Regions from separate parts of the Thermanaerosceptrum fracticalcis genome, predicted to be linked through region 2. Evidence: predicted binding sites of a transcription regulator. Region 2 holds the regulator's gene; the other holds the start of a gene.
What was found. Region 2 encodes HrcA, which represses chaperone genes, less so after heat shock. Its sites were predicted from a motif close to TGTTAGCACTCNNNNNNNNNGAGTGCTAACA; they were not measured.
Positions count from the first base shown of each region.

Region 1: groES (co-chaperone GroES) is a predicted target of HrcA. The motif match lies at 3,186-3,216, and genes of this name have one in related genera.

Region 1 is NZ_CP045798.1:1,899,669-1,907,074, reverse strand. Features, by position in the region: gene BR63_RS09815 (FAD-dependent oxidoreductase) at 1-408, shown strand, start outside; gene BR63_RS09810 (RidA family protein) at 562-1,020, shown strand; gene dapA (4-hydroxy-tetrahydrodipicolinate synthase) at 1,234-2,127, shown strand; gene BR63_RS09800 (5-formyltetrahydrofolate cyclo-ligase) at 2,313-2,894, opposite strand; gene groES (co-chaperone GroES) at 3,249-3,533, shown strand; gene groL (chaperonin GroEL) at 3,589-5,220, shown strand; gene BR63_RS09785 (CoA-disulfide reductase) at 5,534-6,886, shown strand; gene BR63_RS09780 (superoxide dismutase) at 7,129-7,406, shown strand, end outside.
Region 2 is NZ_CP045798.1:1,421,846-1,429,251, reverse strand. Features, by position in the region: gene murJ (murein biosynthesis integral membrane protein MurJ) at 1-1,388, shown strand, start outside; gene lepA (translation elongation factor 4) at 1,500-3,302, shown strand; gene hemW (radical SAM family heme chaperone HemW) at 3,311-4,447, shown strand; gene hrcA (heat-inducible transcriptional repressor HrcA) at 4,696-5,721, shown strand; gene BR63_RS07465 (TCP-1/cpn60 chaperonin family protein) at 5,743-7,314, shown strand; gene grpE (nucleotide exchange factor GrpE) at 7,328-7,406, shown strand, end outside.

The DNA.
Region 1 (7,406 bases), 480 kb from region 2:
CTGGCCATGTCTCCGCGTACTAATGCTTTGCAAGTAGCAGGTGTAGAGAATCTTTTCTGCGGCGGGGAAAAAGCCGGCCTCCTGGTAGGACATACGGAAGCTATCGTTACCGGTACATTAGCAGGCCATAACGCTGTACGTTTTGCCCTGGGTATGGAATTGTTAACTCTTCCCACTGAACTGGCTATCGGTGATGCCATCGATTATGTGGGCAAGCAAATGAAAACAGAAGAAGGTCTCAAGTTTAAATATACCTTCTCCGGTTCCGTTTATTTCGAACGGATGAAACAATTAGGGCTTTACACAACAGATGTAAATGCCATCAAAGCCAGGGTTGAGAAATTAGGCTTGACCGGCGTTTATGCCAAAAAATTAGTGCAAAGCGCCCAAGAAAATGCCGCCAAATAGTTTCGCTTCTGATATCCGACATCCGAATTAGTGACCAGAGTCCAGTGTCCAGAGTCCGGTTTTTTAATAATATTTTTCTGGTCATCGATCACTGGTCACCGGTCACTACCAACTAGCAACTAACAACTAAAAATGAGGTGAAAGTTTATGTCTATGGTAGAAAAAAAATTAGCAGAAATGGGTCTCAGTATTCCTGAGGCGCCAAAACCGGTAGCTGCTTATGTCCCTGCAGTAAAAACGGGAGAATATATCTACACTTCCGGGCAAATTCCTTTAGTCAACGGTGAATTAAAGTTTAAGGGTAAAGTAGGGGCAGAAATGACTCTGGAACAGGGTTATGAAGCAGCTAAAGTATGCGCCTTAAATTGCCTCAGTGTCATTAAAGGCTTAATCGGTGATCTGGATAAAATCGAGCAGGTCGTAAAAGTTGTTGGCTTTGTTAACAGTGCCCCCGGATTTAACATGCAGCCCAAGGTTGTTAACGGAGCGTCTGAATTATTAGGTGCCGTGATGGGCGAAAAAGGATTCCACGCCCGCAGCGCCGTCGGGGTCAATGAGCTTCCCCTGGATGCCACTGTAGAAGTAGAAATGATTGTAAAGGTAAAGGAATAATTAATCATAAAGAGTAAGCCGCCGGATTTCCGGTTAGCTTACTCTTTTTTTGAACAGAAATATTCTCCAATAGTGTTTTTTGTGATAAATTGGGAATAAAGCAGTGCGGCTATCATAGAAGGTAATAGCGAATAAGCGAGGCAGCTTATGAAGGAGCACTTAGAAGTTGTGGAAAAGACGATAAAAATATGAAAAGACAAGAGGAGGATTGATATGACTAAAAAGCCAATAACCGGGGCCTTTCCCCCTGTGGTCACCCCTTTTACAGCTGACGGAGATGTGGATTTTGCAGCATTTCAGGAAAATATCGCCAAATACAATGAAACCGGTTTGGCGGGCTATGTTATTTTTGGTTCTAATGGTGAATACGCTTACCTGGACAAACAAGAAAAACTGGACCTGGTAAAGGCGGGGGTAGAGGCGGCTGCCCAGGATAAGCTGGTTATCGTAGGTTCCGGCTGTGAAAGCACCAGGGAGACCATTGAGCTCACCAATGAATGTGCCCGGCTGGGTGCAGATGCTGCCCTTATTCTCACCCCCAACTACTATAAGGATAGGATGACGAAAGAAGTTTTAAAGAAACATTTCCTAACGGTGGCTGACAATTCTGATATTCCTATTATGTTATACAGTGTTCCCAAGTTTACGGGAGTCACTATCACGCCGGATTTAGTGGGCATACTTTCGCAACATCCCAATATCATCGGTATTAAAGATAGCGCAGGTGACGTAACCCAGCTTGCCCTCCACGTAAACATGACCGGTCCCGATTTCAATGTGCTGGTGGGCACGGCCAATGTGCTCTACCCAGGCTTAGCCATGGGGGCTAAAGGCGGGATTATGGCCCTGGCTAACTGTTGTCCCCGGGAGTGTGTCCGGATGTACCAGTTATACCAGGAGGGTAAGTTTGATGAATTGAGGGATTTACAGTGCCGTCTCATTCCGGTTAATAACGCTGTTACGGGCACTTACGGCATTGCCGGTTTGAAACTGGCCATGGACATGTTAGGGTTTAAAGGCGGGGCGGTGAGGTTGCCGTTACTATCGCTGAACCCACAGGAAAAGGAAGAATTGGTAAAAATCCTGCGAACTGCTCAACTATTATAGGTACAGAACAAAAGCACGCACGTACACTCAAATTAAAATGTTGTGCTTTTGTTCTTTCAAAGGGAACTCATGCGTTCCCTTTGACGCTCCGCTGTTACCCTCCTTATCTAATTTAGGGGACTGCGTTCCCTAACACCCCTAAAATAAGAAAGTTATACTTTCTTATTTTTATTAAAAAAGGAGAGTCATGGACTCTCCTTTTTTACGTAATATGTTCTGCTTTCTGTTATAATAATATCCACTGCTGTATCGTGTGGTTCACGGGGGAGTTCATCCAGCAATTGAAAATCATAGGCCAGACCTACTTTCGTGCAGTCTGATCTTATGGCGGGCAGGAAGCGGTCAAAGTAACCGCCGCCATAGCCCAGCCGGTAACCTTCGCGATCAAAAGCCACACACGGTATGATCAGTAAATCAATATTCTGGACGGGGACAGGGCGTAGGAATTCAGCCTTTGGTTCAAGAATCCCCCAGGTACCCGGGGCTAACTCGTTAAAATCCAGCAGTTCGGAGAGAAGCAGGCTCCTGTCCCGGGGCTGGCAGACAGGTACCACTATTTTCTTTTTTTGCTGCCAGGCTGTTTGCATAATGGCTGAGGTGTCCAGTTCCTTGTTATAGGCAAGATAAATAAGGATGGTTTCAGCTTTTTTATATTCAGGCAAAAAGAGCACACGCTGGGTGATTTCGTGACTCTTACCCTGGACTTCCAGCCAGGATAGAGACTCTCTTCTTTTTAGTAAGGTTTTGCGTAAAGTTTTTTTATCCAAATCATTTCTCTCCTTACTGTTTTTGTTCTCACTAAATCGATTCATATTAATACATTACGAGAAAATTTTACCTATTGCAATGTATAAAAACCAGTAATTACTGGAAACATATTTACTGTTGGTTTAATGTTCCAGCAAAGACCAGGCCAAACAAACCAAAATGTAGCAAATGTGTGAAGTAGAAATAAGGAGCAAAACTGCTTAACAAAAAGAAAAAGGCTGATAATAGCGATTATTTGCCCTATATCGATGTTGCTATCTCATCAGGCCTTTACTATTATTATTTATGGGTATTAGCACTCGATAACGTTGAGTGCTAACAATATATCAACTAATATTAAAGGAGGTTTTTATATGAACATTAAGCCTCTCGGCGACAGAGTAGTCATTAAAACCTTAGCTCAAGAAGAAAAAACTAAGAGTGGCATCGTCCTGCCTGACACTGCCAAGGAGAAGCCGCAGCAAGGTGAGGTTTTAGCTGTTGGTACCGGTAAGACCTTAGAAAATGGCCAAAAGGTACCTCTCGAAGTTAAAGTAGGCGACAAAGTTATCTTCTCCAAATATGCCGGTACTGAAATCAAGATTGACGGGCAGGAAGTCATGATCCTTAACGAAAGAGATATCTTAGCCATCATCTAATTTACTTAAACATTTCGCAGAGCACATATTATTAATTTTTTAAGGAGGGAAAAAAATGGCCAAACAAATTATTTTCGGTGAAGAGGCCAGAAAAGCCTTAGAGAAAGGCGTTAACCAATTAGCAGAAGCTGTTAAGATTACTTTAGGACCAAAAGGTCGGAATGTAGTACTTGATAAAAAATTTGGTTCTCCCACCATCACCAATGACGGTGTTACTATTGCCAGGGAAATCGAATTAGAAGATCCTTTTGAAAATATGGGTGCCCAGCTGGTTAAAGAAGTTGCTACTAAAACTAACGATGTGGCCGGTGACGGTACCACCACAGCTACTGTTTTAGCCCAGGCCATCATTCGTGAAGGTTTGAAGAACGTTGCTGCCGGCGCCAACCCCATGATCCTGAAAAAGGGTATTGAAAAGGCCGTGGCTGCTGCAGTCAACGAAATCAAGGCCGTTGCTAAACCCATCGAGTCTAAAGCTGCTATTGCCCAGGTTGCCTCTATTTCTGCCGCCGATAAAGAAATCGGTGATCTGATTGCCGAGGCTATGGAGACCGTTGGTAATGACGGTGTTATCACTGTTGAGGAGTCCCAGAGCATGGGTACTACCCTAGAAGTGGTAGAAGGTATGCAGTTTGACCGCGGCTACATTTCTCCTTATATGATTACTGATACCGATAAAATGGAAGCCGTCCTCAAAGATCCTTATATTCTCATTACTGATAAGAAGATTTCCTCCATCCAAGAGATTTTACCTGTTTTAGAAAAAGTAGTCCAGTCTGGCAAACAGCTCCTCATTATTGCTGAAGATGTTGAAGGTGAAGCTCTGGCTACCCTTGTTGTCAACAAACTGCGCGGCACCTTTACCTGCGTAGCCGTTAAGGCTCCTGGCTTTGGTGATCGTCGTAAGGCTATGTTAGAAGACATTGCTATCCTGACCGGTGGTCAGGTTATCAGCGAGGAGCTTGGTCTTAAGCTTGATAACACTTCCCTTAACATGTTAGGTCAGGCCGCTACAGTTAAGATCAGCAAAGAAGAAACAACAATTGTAGAAGGCCGTGGTTCCAAACAAGCTATCGATGCTCGTGTAGCTCAGATTCGTAAGCAGTTGGAAGAGACTACTTCCGAATTTGACAGAGAAAAATTACAAGAGCGCTTGGCTAAGCTCTCCGGCGGTGTAGCCATTATCCAGGTTGGTGCTGCTACCGAAACCGAACTGAAAGAGAAGAAGCACCGCATCGAAGATGCTCTGGCTGCTACCCGGGCTGCTGTAGAGGAAGGTATTGTAGCCGGTGGTGGAACTGCTCTCATTCAAGTTCTTCCTGCTCTTGAAAATATAACCTCTGATATTGCCGATGAAATGACAGGTATTAAGATCATCAAGAAGGCTTTAGAAGAGCCAGTGAAGCAGATTGCTTACAACGCCGGCGTAGAAGGTTCCGTTGTTGTAGAAAAGGTAAAAGCATCGGGTAAAGGCATTGGTTTCAACGCGCTGACCGGTGTTTATGAAGACATGATCGCTGCCGGTATCGTTGACCCTGCCAAAGTTACTCGTTCCGCTCTGCAGAATGCCGCTTCCATCGCTGCTATGCTCTTAACTACTGAGTGCTTAGTGGCCGACAAACCTGAGGAAAATAAAGGCGGCATGGGTATGCCTCCCGGCATGGGCGGAATGGGCGGCATGATGTAAAAACTAACAAGAAACCCTTGTATATCAAGGGTTTCTTTCTTCCTATATCCCGTATGACCACATTTTGCCCACATAAAGCAGATATTATATGCCTCTCATTAGTTCGCCGAACTTTTGAGAGGCTTCTTTTTTATTTTCAACAATGTGCGACAGTAAGAACCGTCCCCGTGTCGCAACGAGCCAAGGGGACGGTTCTTATGACACAACGAGGCTCTTTTAACATAGTTTTTTCTAAATTAAGCCTTGACTTTAGGAAAGCAAAAAGAATATGATAAAAACAAAATATACCTAATGGGGGTATGGAGGTGTAAGGATGACTAAATTAGTGGTCATTGGCGGAGTAGCGGCGGGAATGAGTGCAGCCAGTAAAGCAAGAAGAACCAATCAAGGCATGGAAATCGAGGTTTATACTGATGAAGAGTACATTTCCTATGCCGGCTGTGGCCTCCCCTATTTTGTTGCGGGTATGGTGCAGGAAGAGCGGAAGCTCATAGCCAGAACTAAGGAACAGTTTGTCAGGCAGGGAATTAAAGTGTTTACCAACCATAAGGTACTGTCTATTTTACCCACGGAAATGCAGATTATTGTTGTGGACAGTGAAGGCGCAGAAAAGAAAGTGAACTATGATAAACTGGTTATTGCCACAGGGGCCAGGGCCTTTGTTCCTCCTTTACCGGGAAAGGAACTGGACAATGTCTTTACTGTTAAGAGTATTCCTTCGGCAAGACGCATTAAAGAACAGATGCAGAGTGAGCAGGTTAAGAATATTGTCATTGTAGGGGGAGGGTATATCGGCCTGGAAATGGCTGAAGCCTTTGCCGCCTGGAAAAAACAGATAACCATTGTTGAACTGGCTCCCCAACTTCTCGGCAATATTGACGAGGATATGGCAGCCCTGGTCGAAGAGTACCTGGTTAAGGAAGGGGTTCAGATACGAAAAGGTGAAAAAGTTTTGGCCCTGGAAGGCCAGGACCAGGTTAGGAAAGTGGTTACGGATAAAGGTGAAATTCCCGCGGATTTAGTCATCCTGGCTATTGGCATCCAGCCCAATAGTGAGTTAGCGGCCGAAGCCGGTATTCAACTGGGTGTAAAGAAAGCAATTAAAGTCAACAAGTACATGGAAACAAATATCCCCAATATCTATGCGGCAGGGGACTGTGCCACGGCTTATCATCTGCTTTATCAGGATGATGCCTATATACCCTTGGGCACCACAGCCAATAAACAGGGTAAGGTAGCCGGAGAAAACGCTGCCGGAGGAAAGGCCGAATTTGCCGGCATTGTAGGGACGGCCATTATCAAAGTCCTGGACCTGGAAATCGGTCGTACCGGGTTAAGCAAGCGAGAAGCCCAGCAGTTAGGGAGAGAAGTTCAGGAAATCAAGGTGGAGGCTTATACCAAAGCCCATTTCTATCCAGGCTCCCAGGCGGCGACGATAAAATTGTTAATTGAGAAAGCCAGTCAAAAAATAGTGGGAGCGCAAATCGTGGGTGGTGCCGGGGCAGGTAAGCGTATAGACGTGCTGGCTGTTGCTGTTCAACTGGGATTAACGCCTTTTGCTCTGTCCGAACTGGATTTGAGTTATGCTCCTCCCTTTAGTCCCGTTTGGGACCCTGTACTCACTGTAGCCAATGTGGCTGTCGGTGAACTGGAGAAGAAAGCATAAAATCCCTCCTTATTTAATTTAAACCGCACTTTCAGGTGCGGTTTTTAATTCAGGTTCTCCCCAAAATATGCTAAAATAAAAATTATATAACTTTAGTCTGGTAGAGTATAAGATACTGGGTTTATCACCAACATAAAATTTTTTGTTTTGACATAAGAGGAACATTGCTATTAGTATCGAATACTAATAGGCAGGTAATATTTACTAAAGACGATATTACATGATTGAAAGGAGTAATATTTATGACAAAACATGTTTTACCCGAATTGCCCTATCCATATAATGCTTTAGAACCATACATGGATGAGGCTACAGTAAGATTACACCATGACAAACATCACCAGGCTTATGTCGACGGCCTGAACAAGGCGGAGGAAAAAATCCAGGAAGCCCGGGAAAAAGGTGATTATGCCCTGATTAAACACTGGGAAAGGGAACTGGCTTTCCATGGGTCCGGTCACCTGCTTCATACCCTGTACTGGGAAAATATGAAGCCCAATGGCGGAGGAGAAGCTGCTGG
Region 2 (7,406 bases):
TGGTGGGGGGAGCCTTAAGTTCTGCCTTTATCCCTGTATTCTCCAGTTATATTGCCACCCAGAAAGAAGAGGACGGCTGGCGTGTTGCCAGTACAATTTTTAATATTGTCATCATTCTGATGCTGGTGGGAATCACCATCGGTTTTATTTTTGCGCCTGCCTTAATTTATATCCTCGTTCCCGGCTTTTCCCCCGACAATTTGGACCTGACGGTGAAAATGACCCGTATCATGTTTTTACAAACTTTCTTTATGGCTTTAAACGGCATCTCTATGGGGATTCTTAATTCCTATCAGCATTTCCTGGCGCCTGCCGTAGGCTCGGTGATGTATAACCTGGGGATCATTGTGGTAGGTTTACTGCTGGCTCCATCCTTTGGCATAGTAGGTTTTGCCATTGGTGTGGTGGTAGGGGCCGCTTTAAATTTTGCCGTACAGCTGCCGGCTCTCTTAAAGCTGGGTTTACGGTACCGTCCAATTATGGACTTGAGCCACCCCGGTGTCAAAAAGATCGGCACCTTAATCTTACCCGTGTTAATCGGACTTTCGGTAACCCACTTTAACCTTTTTGTTAACCAAAACCTTGGTTCCAGTCTTTCTGAAGGTATGATTACTGCCTTAAGAAATGCCCAGCGTATTATGCAGCTGCCCATAGGTATTTTCGCCATCGCCATTGCTGTAGCCGTCTTTCCTACTTTAACCGGACACGCCGCCCGGGGAGAGAAAGAAGAATTCAAAAAAACCATGTCTTTAGGTGTCCGCACCATTATCTTTGTCACTTTGCCCGCTGCCGTGGGGTTAATTGCCCTGAAGACTCCTGTGGTGCGCCTTCTCTTTCAGCAAGGAAAGTTTACCGTAGAGGATACCCGGGCTACAGCCTATGCCCTCTTGTTTTACAGCATCGGCTTGTTTGCTTATTCTGCCATCCAGCTCTTAAACAGGGTATTTTACTCCCTTCAGGATACCAGGACGCCCGTTACCGTAGGAATTGGCACTATTCTGGTGAATATTGCTTTGAACTTTCTCTTGATAAAACCCCTGGGCCACGGCGGGCTGGCCCTGGCTTATTCCATAGCGGGAATCGTTAACCTTTTAGGACTCCTCCTGATCTTAAGACAAAAAATCGGGGGCATTGACGGAAAAAGAATCCTGGCGTCTTTTACCAAGACTCTGCTTGTCTCCCTGGTTATGGGTTTGATTGCCTATTTAACGGCCCGGTTTATCGAAATGTTAGTAGGGACAACTACTAAATTTGGCCAGCTGCTGCAGGTGGGGGGTGGGGTCAGTGTTGGTGTCCTTGTCTTTGCTGTCCTGGTACTGCTTCTCAAAATGGAAGAAGGAGAACTGGCCAAATCCTTATTCCTCAGGCGTTTCCAGAAGCGGCGCTAGTTGCTACCCTATAGGATAATTGCTATAATATTTTGAGTATCTTTTTGCGAAGCGAACTTTCCCACTAGTAACTAATAACTAGTAACTAGTAACTAACTGTAAGGAGGAAACATGAGTCAGGAGCATATACGCAATTTTTGTATCATCGCCCATATTGACCATGGCAAGTCGACCCTGGCTGACCGGCTCTTAGAATATACAGGTGCTCTTAGCGCCCGGGAAATGACGGATCAGGTACTGGACCAGATGGAGCTGGAGCGGGAAAGGGGCATTACCATAAAACTCCAGGCCGTACGCATGAAATATGTGGGTTCTGATGGCAAGGAATACCTCTTAAACCTCATTGATACTCCGGGCCATGTGGACTTTACTTACGAAGTCTCCCGCAGTTTGGCCGCCTGCGAAGGGGCTATCCTGGTGGTGGATGCGGCCCAGGGTATTGAGGCCCAGACCCTGGCCAACGTGTATTTGGCCCTGGAACATGACCTGGAAATCATCCCGGTCATTAATAAGATAGATTTGCCCAGTGCCGAACCGGAACGGGTAAAAAAGGAAATCGAAGAAATCATCGGTCTTGACTGCAGCGAAGCCATCCTGGCCTCGGCCAAAGAGGGAATCGGCATACCTGAAATATTAGAGGCGGTAATCCAAAAGGTTCCACCTCCCCAAGGCAATCCCCAGGCTCCTTTAAAGGCCCTGATTTTCGATTCCCACTTCGATCCCTATAAGGGAGCTATTTCCTATTTACGGGTTGTGGATGGCTCCATCAAAAAGGGTATGAAGATCAAAATGATGTCTACAGGGAAAGAGTTCGAAGTGACGGAGGTTGGTGTCTTTACGCCGGCCATGCGCATGGTGGATGAATTGACTACCGGTACTGTGGGCTTTATGGCGGCCAGTATCAAAAACGTGAAAGACACCAGGGTGGGTGACACCATCACCGATGGGGAAAAGCCGGCTGCAGAACCATTGCCGGGCTACCGCAAGGTAACACCCATGGTTTTCTGCGGCCTCTATCCTATTGATACCGGTGATTACGAAAACCTTCGTGATGCCCTGGAAAAGTTAAAGCTCAATGATGCTTCCTTAATATATGAACCGGAAACATCAGTCGCTTTAGGTTTTGGTTTTCGCTGTGGTTTCTTAGGTCTTCTGCATATGGAAATTATCCAGGAACGGCTGGAGCGGGAATATAACTTAAACCTCTTAACCACAGCCCCCAGTGTTATCTACAGGATTCTTAAAACCAACGGCGAGTTAATCGAAATTGATAATCCCACGAAACTGCCGCCTGTCCAGCAAATCGAATCCATCTCCGAACCCTATGTCACGGCCACCATTATGGTGCCGACCGATTATGTAGGTCCGGTCATGGAACTGGCCCAGGAGAAGAGGGGAACCTTCCTGACTATGGATTATCTCTCGGCTAGCCGGGTCATGCTGAAGTATGACCTGCCTTTAAGTGAAATCGTTTATGATTTCTTTGACCAGTTGAAGTCCCGTACCCGGGGCTATGCCTCTCTGGATTATGAAGTAACCGGCTATAAGGAGTCGGACCTGGTCAAACTGGATGTCCTGGTAAACGGGGAAATTGTCGACGCCCTCTCCTTTATCGTGCACCGTGACCGGGCTTACACCCGGGGGCGGGCCCTTACGGAGAAACTGCGGGAAATTATTCCCCGGCAGATGTTTGAAGTGCCTATCCAGGCTGCCATTGGTAATAAGATCATCGCCAGGGAAACCATTAAAGCTATGCGTAAAAACGTGCTTGATAAGTGTTATGGCGGGGATATTACCCGTAAACGCAAACTCCTGGAAAAGCAAAAAGAAGGTAAGCGGCGTATGAAGCAGGTGGGCAGCGTGGAAATTCCCCAGGAAGCCTTCATGGCCGTCTTAAGCCTTGATGATAAGTAGGTGGGCAGATGGAACGCGCTCTTTATGTACACATCCCTTTCTGTGAAGTCAAATGCCGGTATTGTGATTTCACCTCTTATCCCGGCAGGGGGGAAGGAGAGAAGGAGACCTACCTGCAGGCCTTGTGTAAAGAAGCTAAATATTATGGGAGCTTGTTTCCTGAAGAAAAGTTTAAAAGTCTTTATATCGGAGGAGGAACGCCTACCTGTTTGTCCGGCAGGCAGCTAAGCCTTCTCTTTTCCTTTTTACACGCCTCTTTTACTTTTGGGGATAATATGGAGTGTACCGTAGAGGGTAACCCCGGCACTATAAATAAGGAAAAAATCCTGGCCCTCCTGGAGAGTGGGTGTAACCGCCTTTCCCTGGGGGTACAGAGCTTTTTAGAAGATGATTTAAAAAGGCTGGGGCGTATACACACCCCGCAAGAAGTGTATAATACTTACAGTCTGGCCAGGGAAGCAGGATTTGCTAATATTAATCTGGATCTGATGTACGGCCTGCCAGGGCAATCACTGGCGGGGTGGCAAGAGAACCTGCGCAAGGTGACAGCATTAAGACCGGAACATATTTCCCTGTACCAGCTCCATGTGGAAGAAGGAACCCCTTTTTATACCATGCTCCGGCGCGGAGAAATACAGGAGTTTGATAATGAACTGGCCTTAGCCATGTACGAGGAGGCCATTCATTTTCTGACCGGTGCCGGTTATCATCACTACGAAATAAGTAATTTTGCTTTACCCGGGAAAGAAAGCGCCCATAACCAGGTTTACTGGCGTAATGAAGAATATATGGGCCTGGGTGCAGGTGCATCGGGGTATCTTCAGGGGATACGTTATAGAAACCATTCTGCCCTTCAAGAGTATGTGGGGGCGGTTCATTCCGGTAAAAAGCTCAGAGCGGAAGAGGAAGTAATTACGGAGGAGATGAAAAGAAGCGAGACTATGTTTCTAGGATTAAGGCTCTTAAAGGGTGTGGAAAAGGAACGCTTTTTAGCCAGGCATCATATAACAATGGAAGAGTGTTTCGGAAACACACTCGATAAATTGGTTAAACGGGGATACCTGGTGAATACCGCAACTCATGTGGCTTTAACCCGGCAGGGTTTGTATCTTGCCAATGAGGTTTTTCAGGAATTTCTACCTTAAATACGATTTTCCGACTTCCGAAGTCCGACTGAAAATCACTAGAAGCTAGGAACTAATAAATAGTAACTGCTTCGTGGCCAACTGGCCAACTATCGGTTGTCAGATATCGGTAGGCAGATGTCGATGCCCACGGCGCAGTGCGACAATGGAGACAAGCCGGCGTTGACAAAAAAAAAGGCAAGTGGTATGTTAAAATAGAAAACTTTAGCACTCGATAGAGGGGAGTGCTAACAAGGGGGTGGTACAGCATGAAAATGGATGAAAGAAAACAAAAAGTTTTACAGGCTATCATCCTGGATTACATTGCTACCGCGGAACCTGTTGGCTCTCGTACTATTTCCCGTAAATATAACCTGGGTGTAAGCCCGGCTACCGTAAGAAATGAAATGGCCGACCTGGAAGAATTGGGTTTGATTGAACAGCCCCATACTTCTGCCGGAAGGATACCTTCCCAGTCAGGTTACAGGTATTATGTGGACTGCCTGATGGAAAAAGAGCCTTTGGATAGAGATATCAAAGACATGATCAGCAAGGCCATGATGGTGAGAATCCGGGAAACGGAGGCGCTGATTCAGGTTTCCAGCAAACTGTTATCCCAACTGACTAATTACACGGCCCTTGTCCTGGCTCCTGCCCTGGGCAGGAATGCCCTGCGGCACCTGCAGATCTTACCTATTGATGACAGTAAGGCTGTGGTGGTGATGGTGCTTGATAACGGCCACGTGGAACATAAGGTAATTGACGTTCCCGGAGGCTTAAATCATGAAGACTTCACCGCCATTTCCCGGGTGCTCAATGAACGGCTGTATGGTCTCTCCGTTGAACAATGGCGTCCTACCATCCTGCAAACCATCTATCATGAACTGCTCTACCAGAAAAAACTGCTGAACAGTGTGATTGAGCTGGTAGAAAACGCCATTAGCCTGGAAGAGGAGAATAAAGTTTACCTGGGAGGAACCTTAAACATCCTGAACCAGCCCGAATTTAAAGACATTGAAAAGGTAAAAGGGCTCCTGGAACTCCTGGAGCAGGAAGCGGCTATAAAAGAGGTATTGCATCCTGCCCCGGAGGCCGGGATTACGGTAAAGATCGGCTCGGAGAATATCCATCAGAGCATGAAAAACTGCAGCCTGATTACAGCCACTTACCACCTGAACGGGCGGGTGATCGGCACTTTAGGAGTATTAGGGCCTACCCGTATGGAATATTCTAAAGCTGTGAGTATTCTGGAATATATAACAGAAGCCTTATCCAAAGCCATTACAAGGCTATAAGCATTACCGGAGGTTCCCTGAATGAGTGTAAAACAACAAGTCACGCAGAACTCTGAGGTGGATGAAAGACTGGCGGCCCTGATGACCAATGCCAATGCCATCAGGGCCATTGCCCAGGCCGTAGAAGGGACCATTGGACCCAAAGGCCTGGATACCATGCTGGTAGACCAGTTTGGTGATGTGGTCATTACCAATGACGGTGTAACGATCCTGGATATGATGGATGTCAATCACCCGGCGGCCAGGATGCTCATTAAGATCGCCAAGGCTCAGCAGGAGGAAATCGGCGACGGCACCACCACGGCTACCATTATGGCGGGGGCTCTGGTCAGCGAGGGTGTGGCCCAGGTTTTAAAGGGCGTACCTGTGGCCAAAGTCATCGAGGGGTTACGTATTGGGGTCAAGAAAGCCCTCTCTGTCCTGGAGGCTAAGACCATCCAGATAAAGGACATCCGGGACCCTCTATTGAAGCAGGTAGCCCTGGTGGCAGGCCGGGAGAACGAAGATATTGCCGAACTGGTGGTGCAGGCTGCCATTTTGATGGGCCAGGAAAAGCTTCGCGATCCTTCCTTTAAATTGGCGGAAATCATCCGCGCTGAGGAAGGTGCGGAGAACCAGGTGGTACCCGGGGTGATCATCAACAAAGAGCCCATGAATTCGGAAATGCCAAAGAAACTGGGGCCTGTAAAGGTCCTGGTTATTGATGATGCCCTGGAACCTGAGGAGGTTGAGGATGAAGCCCTGGCTACGGAGGCCGGTTTTACGCGTTATCTGGCCCTGCAGGAAGAATTCAGGAACAACATCAAAAAAATTATAGAAGCCGGTGTTAACCTGATCCTGGTTGACCGGGGAGTAGATGCTGCTGCGGAAGAGTTTCTGACCGACCATCAGGTCATGGTGCTGCAGCGGGTTTCCAATCGAGAACTGCGCCGGGCCGGCGAACATACCGGAGCCAGGCTGTTAAAAAGAACCGGTTTAAAAAAAGAATTAGCTGAGCTGGAAAAATATACCGGCAGTGCCCGGGAGGCCTTCCTGGATGAAAAATTAGAGCATGTGCGCCTGCTGGGGGGTGCAGGTAAAGCCGAGGCGACTATCCTCGTAGGTGCTTCCACAGAAGAGGTTGTGGGCGAGCGGGAACGTATCGCCAAAGATGCCGCTTCCGCCATACAGGCTGCAGTCAGAGGCGGTATTGTCCCGGGAGGAGGGTCTATAGAACTGGCCATCGCCCGGCACATCGAGGAGGCCCGTAAAGATGTCCGGGGCATGGCAGCCTATGGTCTGGATTGTGTGATTGCGGCCCTCAAGAAGCCTTTCTCGCAAATAGTCCTCAATGCCGGTTTTAATCCCCTGGAGAAACTGGGAGATGTTATGGCAGCCCAGGCCGAAAGCGGTCTTGACTCTTTAGGTATCGACTGTGATACCGGGGAAGTAAAGGACATGGGCCAACTCGGTGTATTTGACCCTGCCCTGGTTAAAAAGCATGCCCTTAAGGCTGCGGGGGAGGTAGCGGAAGCTATTCTACGCATTGATACAATTATCAAAAAGAAAGAAACAAAGCCGCACAATGATGTGAAAGGCGAAGATTTTGTCTAGGTGGTGACAAGTGATGGAAAAAGACAGGCCGAATCCTCAGGAAACAGCCGGCACCGAAAGGGAACCGGCGGAAGAGATGAACATGAATCCCG